3 regions of the Streptomyces sp. NPDC006487 genome follow, and region 2 is predicted to be linked to each of the others. Evidence: riboswitches for the same ligand, from Rfam matches in the RefSeq annotation. Region 2 holds a riboswitch; each other region holds the start of a gene.
What was found. A riboswitch is a leader RNA that binds a small molecule or an ion and turns the genes downstream of it on or off. The one in region 2 is predicted to bind cobalamin.
Positions count from the first base shown of each region.

Region 1: it holds a riboswitch for cobalamin, as region 2 does, so the genes downstream of both, ACFYM0_RS05770 (ribonucleoside triphosphate reductase) here and ACFYM0_RS11085 (CoA-acylating methylmalonate-semialdehyde dehydrogenase) in region 2, are expected to answer to the same signal.
Region 3: it holds a riboswitch for cobalamin, as region 2 does, so the genes downstream of both, ACFYM0_RS11605 (ABC transporter substrate-binding protein) here and ACFYM0_RS11085 (CoA-acylating methylmalonate-semialdehyde dehydrogenase) in region 2, are expected to answer to the same signal.

Region 1 covers NZ_JBIAHN010000003.1:131,113-134,377, reverse strand. Annotated here, with positions in the region: gene ACFYM0_RS05775 (endo-1,3-alpha-glucanase family glycosylhydrolase) at 1-1,648, shown strand, start outside; cobalamin riboswitch at 1,770-1,911, shown strand; gene ACFYM0_RS05770 (ribonucleoside triphosphate reductase) at 1,954-3,265, shown strand, end outside.
Region 2 covers NZ_JBIAHN010000005.1:389,254-392,518, reverse strand. Annotated here, with positions in the region: gene ACFYM0_RS11090 (acyl-CoA dehydrogenase family protein) at 1-138, opposite strand, end outside; gene ACFYM0_RS11085 (CoA-acylating methylmalonate-semialdehyde dehydrogenase) at 135-1,634, opposite strand; cobalamin riboswitch at 1,822-2,000, opposite strand; gene ACFYM0_RS11080 (cobalamin-binding protein) at 2,054-2,968, shown strand; gene ACFYM0_RS11075 (short-chain fatty acyl-CoA regulator family protein) at 2,984-3,265, opposite strand, start outside.
Region 3 covers NZ_JBIAHN010000006.1:82,057-85,321, reverse strand. Annotated here, with positions in the region: gene ACFYM0_RS11625 (aldo/keto reductase) at 32-940, shown strand; gene ACFYM0_RS11620 (hypothetical protein) at 993-1,445, opposite strand; partial or broken gene ACFYM0_RS11615 (helix-turn-helix domain-containing protein) at 1,570-1,869, shown strand; gene ACFYM0_RS11610 (hypothetical protein) at 1,823-1,990, shown strand; cobalamin riboswitch at 2,002-2,140, shown strand; gene ACFYM0_RS11605 (ABC transporter substrate-binding protein) at 2,178-3,170, shown strand; gene ACFYM0_RS11600 (FecCD family ABC transporter permease) at 3,167-3,265, shown strand, end outside.

The sequences.
Region 1 (3,265 bases), on a different contig from region 2:
CCGGCGCCGAAGACCCCTGCTGAGCCTCCTGCTCTCCGCCTTCCTCCTCGTGGGCGTCTGCGCCGCGACGGGCATCGCCTGGGAGCCCCGTACCGTCTCGGACGCACGGGCCCGCTCGGGGCCCGGCCCGGCCGACTCCCCGTCCGGGGCGTCCGGCTACGGCTCCGCGCCCGCCACCGCCGGCCCCGCCACCACCGGCCCGGGCACCACCGCCCCGCAGAGCCCGGGCGGGCCGGCCCCGGACCCCAAGCCCCAGGGGTCCGGTACGGACGGCGGAGCGCGCCCCACCGGAGCCCTGCCCTTCGACCTGCCGCAGCCGGCCGCCCTGCGCTCCGGAGCCGCCGGCAAGAAGCTGGTCTTCGCCCACTACTTCACCCCGTACCCGCTCTCCCTGGACAACGCGAACGCCGACGCCGACTACTACACCCGCAACTACCTGAAGCCGGACGGCGAGAACGGCAAACACCAGCGCTACGGCGGCCTGCTGCGCGACCGGCCGCTGCCCGTCCCGCCCAAGGCCGGGGACTGGGAGCTCGCCAACCTCCGGCAGGAGGTCCGCACCGCGCGCGCCGCCGGCATCGACGGATTCACCCTCGACCTGCTCTCCCTCTCCGGGAAGAACCTCGAACGCTGCAACCTCCTGATGGAGGCGGCCCGTTCGGTGGACCCCGCCTTCAAGGTCATGCTGATGCCGGACATGACCTCCCTGGGCACCGACGACCCGGCCGTGCTCGCCGACCTCCTCGCGGAACTCGGCAAGGCCCCGGCCGCCCACCGGCTCCCCGACGGACGGCTGGTCGTCTCGCCGTTCAAGGCGGAGGAGAAGAGCGCCGCCTGGTGGACCCGGGTCATGGACGTCCTGAAGTCCCGGCACGGCATCCGCACCGCCTTCGTCCCGCTCTTCCTCGACTTCGGCGCGCACAGCGGCGAGTTCGAGTCGATCAGCTACGGATTCTCCGAGTGGGGCAGCCGCAGCTACGTCGGCCAGGAGAGCTCCACGCGCGACGTGCGGCGCGCCCACGCGGCGGGCAAGATCTGGATGCAGCCCGTATCCGTCCAGGACGCCCGTCCCAACCAGGGCATCTACGACGAGGCGGGCAACACCGCGACCCTGCGCACCACATGGAACCGCGCCATCGAGGACGGGGCCGACTGGGTCCAGCTCACCACCTGGAACGACTACAGCGAGGGAAGCCAGTTCGCGCCCTCCCTGCACAACGGCCATGCCTACCTGGACCTTTCCTCGTACTACCTGACCCGGTTCAAGACGGGCGGCTGGCCGAAGATCGTCCGGGACACGCTGTACCTGAGCTCGCGCACCCAGTTCGCCGCCGCCGATCCGAGCGGCGGCCAGTCCCTCGTGATGTCGCTGCGGGGCGGCAGCGCCGCGGCTCGCGACACGGTGGAGGTGCTGAGCTTCCTGACCGGGCCCGCGAGCATCCGTACGGCCGTGGGGGCGGCCGAGGACGCGCACGCGGCCCCGGCCGGGGTCCACTCCGAGCTGCTTCCCCTCGGTCCGGGCACCGGCTCGGCGGCCGTGGTGCGGGACGGCAGGACCGGGGCCCGGGTGGAGCTGGGGTACCGGGTGGACCGCACGGTGGAGGTGCAGGACCTCCAGTACCACGCCGCCAGCAGCGGCCGGAGCTGAGCCCGGGGGCCTCGGCGCTGCTCTCCGTTGCTCTCCGCTGCTCTCCGCAGGGCTGAAGTCCCTTGGTGCGGGACCTTCGTCACCCCATATGTAGTGGTGGTGCCCCGCCGTCACATCCATATGTAGTGTTGGTCTTGCCGGTTCGGCGGGGCCCCTCCCCGACCGAGGCAACAGGGAACCCGGTGGGAATCCGGGACTGCCCCGCAACGGTGAATCCGCCACGGCGGACGAGTCCGACACCTGCCGGCACGGGCTTTCGAAGAGGCCCGCCATTCTTCCGTGCCGAGCCTCGTGGGAGGGCTGCCGTGACTGCTGTCGTCGATGCCGTGGAGACCGTGACCGAATACCTGGACCGCCGGGACTGGCGGGTGAACGCCAACGCCAACCAGGGCTATTCGCTCGGCGGGCTCATCCTCAATGCCGCAGGCAAGGTCACCGCGAACTACTGGCTGGAACAGGTCTATCCCGCCGCCGTGGCCCGCGCCCACCGCGAGGGCGACCTCCACCTCCACGACCTGGACATGCTCTCCGGTTACTGCGCCGGCTGGTCCCTGCGCACCCTGCTGACCGAAGGCTTCAACGGAGTCCCCGGACAGATCGACTCCGCCCCGCCCAGGCACCTGTCCTCGGCCGTCGGCCAGATCGTGAACTTCCTCGGCACCCTGCAGAACGAATGGGCGGGCGCCCAGGCCTTCTCCTCCTTCGACACGTACCTCGCCCCCTACGTCCGCCTCGATGCGATGACGTACGACCAGGTCAGGCAGTGCGTCCAGGAACTCGTGCACAACCTCAACGTGCCCTCGCGCTGGGGCACCCAGACCCCCTTCACCAACCTCACCTTCGACTGGACCTGCCCCGAGGACCTGCGCGAGCAGATCCCGGTGGTGGCGGGGGAGGAGACCGGTTTCACCTACGGCGAGCTCCAGGCCGAGATGGACATGATCAACCGGGCGTACATCGAGGTGATGACGGAAGGCGACGCCACCGGACGGGTGTTCACCTTCCCCATCCCGACCTACAACATCACCCGGGACTTCCCCTGGGAGAGCGAGAACGCCGAGCGGCTCTTCGCGATGACCGCCAAGTACGGGCTCCCGTACTTCCAGAACTTCATCAACTCCGAGCTCGAACCGAACATGATCCGCTCCATGTGCTGCCGGCTCCAGCTCGACCTGACCGAGCTGCTCGCACGCGGCAACGGCCTCTTCGGCAGCGCCGAACAGACCGGCTCGCTCGGCGTGGTCACCCTCAACTGTGCCCGGCTCGGGCATCTTTGCGCGGGCGACGAGGAGCGGCTGCTGGCCGAGGTGGACCGGCTCTGCGAGCTCGCCAGGGACAGCCTCGAGATCAAGCGGATCACCGTCCAGGACCTGATCGACGGCGGCCTCTTCCCGTACACCAAGCGGTACCTGGGCACCCTGCGCAACCACTTCTCCACCATCGGGGTCAACGGCGTCAACGAGATGGTCCGCAACTTCAGCGGGGGCGCGCACGACATCACCGCGCCCGAGGGCCACGCCCTCGCGGTCCGCCTCCTGGACCGGGTGCGGGCCCGGATGGTCGACTTCCAGGAGAGCACCGGCCACCTCTACAACCTGGAGGCCACCCCCGCCGAGG
Region 2 (3,265 bases):
CCTGCGCAGGACGTCGACGGGGAAGTGCTTGGTCCGGTCCCACAGGACGGCGTGGGGAGCGAGCTGCTCCTGGGCGAAGTCGAGGGTGACCTCGGCGAGGGCGAGCTGGTCCTCGGTCAGGGTGGCCACTGTGCTCATCCCGTCGTCGGAATGGTGAAGTTCGCGCCCTCCTTGGCCCCGGAGGGCCAGCGCGAGGTGACGGTCTTGGTGCGGGTGTAGAAGCGGATGGAGTCGGGACCGTGCTGGTTCAGGTCGCCGAAGCCGGACCGCTTCCAGCCGCCGAAGGTGTGGTAGGCGACGGGGATGGGGATGGGCACGTTGACGCCGACCATGCCGACGCCCACCCGGCGGGTGAAGTCGCGGGCGGTGTCGCCGTCCCGGGTGAAGATCGCGACGCCGTTGCCGTACGGGTGCTCCGTGGGCAGGCGCAGCGCCTCCTCGTAGTCGGCGGCCCGTACGACGCTCAGCACCGGGCCGAAGATCTCCTCGCGGTAGATCCGCATCCCCGGGGTGACGCGGTCGAAGAGGCTGGGACCGGCGAAGTAGCCGTTCTCGTGCCCGGGCAGGGTGAACCCGCGCCCGTCGACGAGGAGTTCGGCACCCTCGGTTGCTCCGATGCCGACGTAGCGGTCCACCCGGTCCAGCGCGTCGCGGCTGACCAGGGGCCCGAAGTCGGCCCCGGGGTCGTCGGAGCGGCCGACGCGCAGCGTGGCCATGCGCTCCTTCAACTTCGAGACCAGTGCATCGGCAGTCTCCTCGCCGACGGGCACGGCGACGGAGACGGCCATGCAGCGCTCCCCGGCCGAGCCGTAACCGGCACCGACCAGCGCGTCGACGGCCTGGTCGAGGTCGGCGTCGGGCATCACGACCATGTGGTTCTTGGCCCCGCCGAAGCACTGGGCGCGCTTGCCGTGAGCGGCGGCGGTGGCATAGACGTACGCGGCGATCGGGGTCGATCCGACGAAGCCGAGGGCCTGGACGCGAGGGTCTTCGAGGAGGGTGTCGACGGCTTCCTTGCCGCCGTTGACGACATTGAGCACGCCGGCCGGCAGGCCTGCCTCCAGGAAGAGTTCGGCCAGCCGCAGCGGTACGGACGGGTCGCGCTCGGAGGGCTTCAGGATGAAGGAGTTTCCGCAGGCCAGGGCGGGGGCGGCCTGCCAGAGGGGGATCATGGCGGGGAAGTTGAAGGGGGTGATCCCGGCGGCGACGCCCAGGGGCGAGCGCAGCGAGTGCACGTCGATGCCCGTGCTCGCGTTGTCGGTGAACTCTCCCTTGAGCAGGTGCGGGATCCCGGCGGCGAACTCGACCACCTCCAGGCCGCGTTGCAGATCACCGTGGGCGTCGGCGACGGTCTTGCCGTGTTCTGCGGACAGCAGCCGGGCGATGGAATCCCGCTCGTCCTCCACCAGCTGCAGGAAGCGCAGCAGGACACGGGCCCGGCGTTGCGGGTTCCACTGTGCCCAATCCTGCTGAGCCTCCCGGGCGTTGGCGATGGCGGCCTCGGTGTCGGCGCGCCCGGCGAGCGGGACGCGGGCCTGCACCGTACCGGTGTTGGGGTCGTGCACGTCGGCGAAGAGGCCGGATGTCCCGGTGGTGTGCTTTCCGCCGATGAAATGGGTGAGCTCGCGGACCATGGATGCCTGCTCTCGTCAGGTTGGATCCGGGGATGGCACGACGGGGCCGCGGACGGACCCGGTGAGGGTGCGCCGCGAGGAACGTCGTGGGACTACGAGCGCGCCGAAATGGTGTGCGCGTGCTCCGCCGGATCACCAGGGTCGTGGGTACAAACCGGTGCCATGCGTGTCTGCTCCATCCTCGTGGACAACACGGAACATCCGCGGCCGGTATCCTGACTCCCGGATCCCCGCGTGCCGCCCGCCTTCCCGACAGACCTCGTCAGTGGCGTGTGGATGGCAGCACACTCCCCGGTCACAGTGGCGGGACCGTGCCGGTTTCTCACCGGCTTCCCTGCACCGCGGACCTTATGGGCACGAACATATAGTTGGACGTCCTAGTAAGTCCAGACCGTCGCCCGCGCGCCTACAGTCGGTGCATGCGCATCGTCTCCCTGCTCCCGGCGGCCACCGACATCGTGGCGGAACTCGGACTCGCCGCCGACCTGGTCGGACGTACCCATGAGTGCGACTGGCCGCCCGAGGCGGTCGCTTCGGTACCCGTGGTCACCCGGGCCGAGTTCGCCGCCGAGGACCTCGGCAGCCGGGAGATCTCCGAGGCCGTGGGTGGCGCCGCCCACTCCGGTTCCTCGCTCTACACCCTGGACACGGCAGCGCTCGCCGCTCTCGTGCCGGACCTCGTCCTCACCCAGGACCTGTGCGACGTCTGCGCCGTTTCCTATGGAGGGGTCTCGCGCGCGGTGCGCGTGCTCGACGGTGGTGCCCGCGTGCTGAGCCTGGAGCCGCGCACCCTCGATGGCGTACTCGACTGCCTGGTCACCGTGGGGGAGCTACTGGGCGTACGAGGGCGGGCGGAGCGCAGGCGGACCGAGCTGCGCGGCCGGCTCGACGAGGTGCGGTGGCTGACGGAAGGGCGGGCCAGGCCCCGGGTCGTGGCCATCGAGTGGCTCGACCCGCTGTGGCCCGCCGGGCACTGGGTGCCCGAACAGATCGCGCATGCCGGGGGCGAACCGCTGCTCGCCGTACCGGGGGAGCACACCAAACCGATGACCTGGGACGCCGTCCGCGCGGCCCGCCCGGACGTGGTGCTGGTCCTGCCCTGCGGCTTCCCGCCCGAACGCACGCTCACCGAGAGGGACTTGCTGACATCCCTCCCCGGCTGGCAGGAACTCCCGGCCGTGCGGGCCGGTGAGGTCTGGGTGCTGGACGGGCCCGCCTACTTCAACCGCCCCGGACCGAGAGTCGTACGCGGAGCCGAGGTGCTCGCCCATGTCCTGCACGGAGTGCGGGCGGGTGAACCCGTCACCGCGGCCGAGGCCCGCCGGATGCAGTGAGCGGCCGGGCCCGGGTCAGCCGCGGGCGGGGGCGGGAACGCCCTCGACGGGGTACGGGACGAAGGTGCTGCTGTTCTCGTCGACGGCCAGGGCCCGTCCCAGGGGCGGGACGGCCCGCTGCGGGCAGTCGAGGCGTTCGCACAGGCGGCAGCCCATGCCGATGGGAGTCGCGGCCGACCTGTTGCCGAGGTCCAGCCCATCCGCGTACACGAGCCGTGAGGCGTGCCGGATCTCGCAGCCGAGCCCGATGGCGAAGGTCTTGCCGGGCTCGCCCCAGCCGCCCCGGTGCCGGGTGAC
Region 3 (3,265 bases), on a different contig from region 2:
GGCCGGCCCGGCGCGCGGACATGATCGCGCCATGACCTCACAGACGATCACAGCGGCGGCATCCGGCACGTGGACGCTCGGGGACCTCACGGTCAACCGGATGGGCTTCGGCACGATGCGCCTGACGCAGCACGGTGAGGCATTCGCGCCCGAGGCCGTCCCACGGGACCGCGACCAGGCGATCGCCGTACTGCGCCGCGCGGTCGAGCTCGGTGTGAACCACATCGACACCGCCGCGTTCTACTTCTCCTCGTCGCGCTCGGCCAACGAGCTGGTCAACCGGGCGCTGGCCCCTTACCCGCACGAGCTGGTCATCACCACCAAGGTCGGACCGGGCCGCGATCCCTCCGGCCAGTGGCTGCCGCACGCCACCCCGGAGCAGTTGCGCGGCCAGGTCGAAGAGAACCTGCGCCAGCTCGGCCGCGACCACCTCGACGTGGTGAACCTGCGCATCGTCGGCAGCGACTCGATCGCCGAACGCTTTGGCGCACTGGCCGATCTGCGTGCGGCCGGGCTCATCCGGCACCTGGGCCTGTCCAACGTCCGCGGCCACCACCTCGCCGAGGCCCGGAGCATCGCGCCGGTGGTCTGCGTCCAGAACATGTACGGCATCGGCGCGGCCCCCGAGCAGAAGGAGCTCCTGGACATCTGCGGTGAGCAGGGCATCGCGTTCGTGCCGTTCTACTCGATCGCCGGTACCGGTCGCACCGCCGGCGCCACCGACGGCCACAGCGCTGAAGTCCGCTCCGTCGCCCGCTCCCACGGCGTGAGCGCGGCCCAGATCCGGCTGGCCTGGACCCTGCACCAGGGCTCCCACGTACTGGCCATCCCCGGCACCGGCGATCTCGGGCACCTCGCCGAGAACGTCGCCGCGGGCGGCCTGCGCCTGTCCGAGGGTGAACTCCTCGGTCTGGCCGCGGCGAGCGACGAGACGGCATGAGGCGGTGGCCGGGCTGCCGGGGCCCCGCCCCCGCCTTCGCCCTCGGAGGGACTCAGTAGGTCGGGCAGAGGTTGGCCTGGACGGCCGCGACGATCAGGGCGGACTTGACGGGGCCGAAGCCGGCGGGGTGGTGGGGGCCGATGAAGCGCTGGTTCGCCCCGGCCACTCGCTTGGCCGGATCCTTCTCGCCCTTCATGGACTGGCACTGGTCCAGGCCTCGCGAGACGGCCTTGTCGTCCTTGCCGTTGACGATCTCGGGGTCGATCGTGTTCAGCGCGGCCAGGTAGGCGGCGCGCTGCGCGGGCGCGGGGCTCGGCGGGAGGCCGCTGTCGGGGCGGACCGCGCTCGGATCGGCGCTGGGCCTGCCGCTCTGGGCAGGGCTCGGCACGGTCGAGGCCGGGGCGGAGGTCTTGCCGGGGGCCGGCGCGTCGGAGTCGCTGCCGCACCCGGTGAGGGCGAGCAGTCCGGCGCCGGTGAGGGCGATGATCACGTGGTGTCTGCGCATCGGGCCATGGTCGCCCCGGCCCGGTGCTCGCGGGGCCGCTGTGACCGGGCTGTGACACGGCACCCCGAACAGCCGGTCGGCGCGGGCCGGGCAGGATCCGAACGAGACGGCCTAGCCTGGGGGAATGACCGCCACCGCCGGGCGCGAGCCCCAGTCCGACCTGCGGGACTTCCTGCGTTCCCGCCGTGCCCGGATCGGCCCCGAGGCAGTGGGCGCCGCCGCACATCCGGGAAGGCGTCGCGTGCCCGGGCTGCGGCGCGAGGAGGTCGCGCAGCTCGCGGGGGTCAGCGTGGACTACTACACCCGGCTGGAGCAGGGCCGCACCCGGCACGTGTCCGACGAGGTCCTCGACGCCGTGGCCCGGGCGCTGCGGCTCGATGCCACCGAGCGGTCCCACCTCTTCCACCTTCCCGGACGACCCCGACCAGACCCTCTACCTCTACACGGCAGAGCCGGGATCACGCTCCGAGGAGGCGCTGCGGGCCCTCGCCTCCCTGACGGCGCGGACGGTGCGGGGGGCCCACGGGGTGCGCCCGGAGCGCTGACCCCCCGGCCTTCTGGCACACTGGGCCGGGTTATCCAGGCGGTGCAGGACAGGAAACCGGTGCGAATCCGGTGCGGTCCCGCCACTGTGACCGGTACACCCCCGTGCGGGGACCCGGGAGTCAGACACTGACGCACCGCCTCTTTCGGTTCGACCAGGGGACGCGGATCCCCCGGAGAGGCTTCGCCATGTCCTCGTACGCCCGTGCGCTGCTGCGCGCGTTCCTGCCCGTCCCCCTCCTGATACCGCTGGCCGCGTGCGGGGGATCCCCCGCGGCACAGGATGCGAAGGCGGGAGCGGGCGCCGCGCCCGGCTTCCCGTACACGGTCACCAACTGCGGTGTCACCAGCACCTATCAGGCGCCGCCGCAGCGAGCCGTCGCCATGAACCAGCACGCCACCGAGATCCTCCTGGCCCTCGGGCTGGAGGAGAAGACGGTCGGGACGGCCTACCTGGACGACTCCGTACTGCCCGCCTACCGGCCCGCGTACGACAAGATCAAGGTGCTGGCGAAGGAATACCCCGCCAAGGAGATCCTCCTCGGAGCCAACCCCGACTTCGTGTACGGGGGCTACTCCAGCGCGTTCGACAAGGCGCAGGGCCGCGATCGCGAGGGACTCGCGAAGTCCGGCATCAACTCCCGCCTCAGCGTGGAGTACTGCACCCAGGGCAAGGTCGGCCTCGATCAGCTCAGGACCGAAATAACCGAGGTGGCACGGACCTTCGGCGTGCCCGAGCGCGGCGAGCGGCTCATCGCGGAGGAACAGCGCCGCATCGAAGCCGTCAGCGCACGCGTGAAGGACAAGGCCAAGCCCGCGGTCTTCGTCTACGACTCGGGCGAGGCCTCCGCCTTCACCTCCGGCGGCAACGGCATCGGCAACGAGATCGTCTCGCTGGCAGGCGGGACGAACGTGTTCGCCGACCTCGCCGACACCTTCGGCGACGTGTCGTGGGAGAAGGTCATCGAGCGGAAGCCCGAGGTCGTCCTCATCTACGACTACGGCGGCACCACCGTCGAAGCCAAGAAGCAGCGCCTGTTGAACGACCCGGCACTGGCCCAGGTCCCGGCGATCAAGAACCGGCGGTTCGTCGTGCTGCCGCTGTCCTCCGCCGTGCTCGGCGTACGCGTCGCCGACGCCGTCGAATCGCTGGGCGGTCAGCTCCACCCCGACGCCGCGTGAGGCTCCGGGCCGCCCGTGCGTTCACCCGTACGCCGGTCGTACTGGCCCTGCTCGCCGCCGCGCTGGCCGCGTCGGCCCTGGCGGGGCTGGCCCTG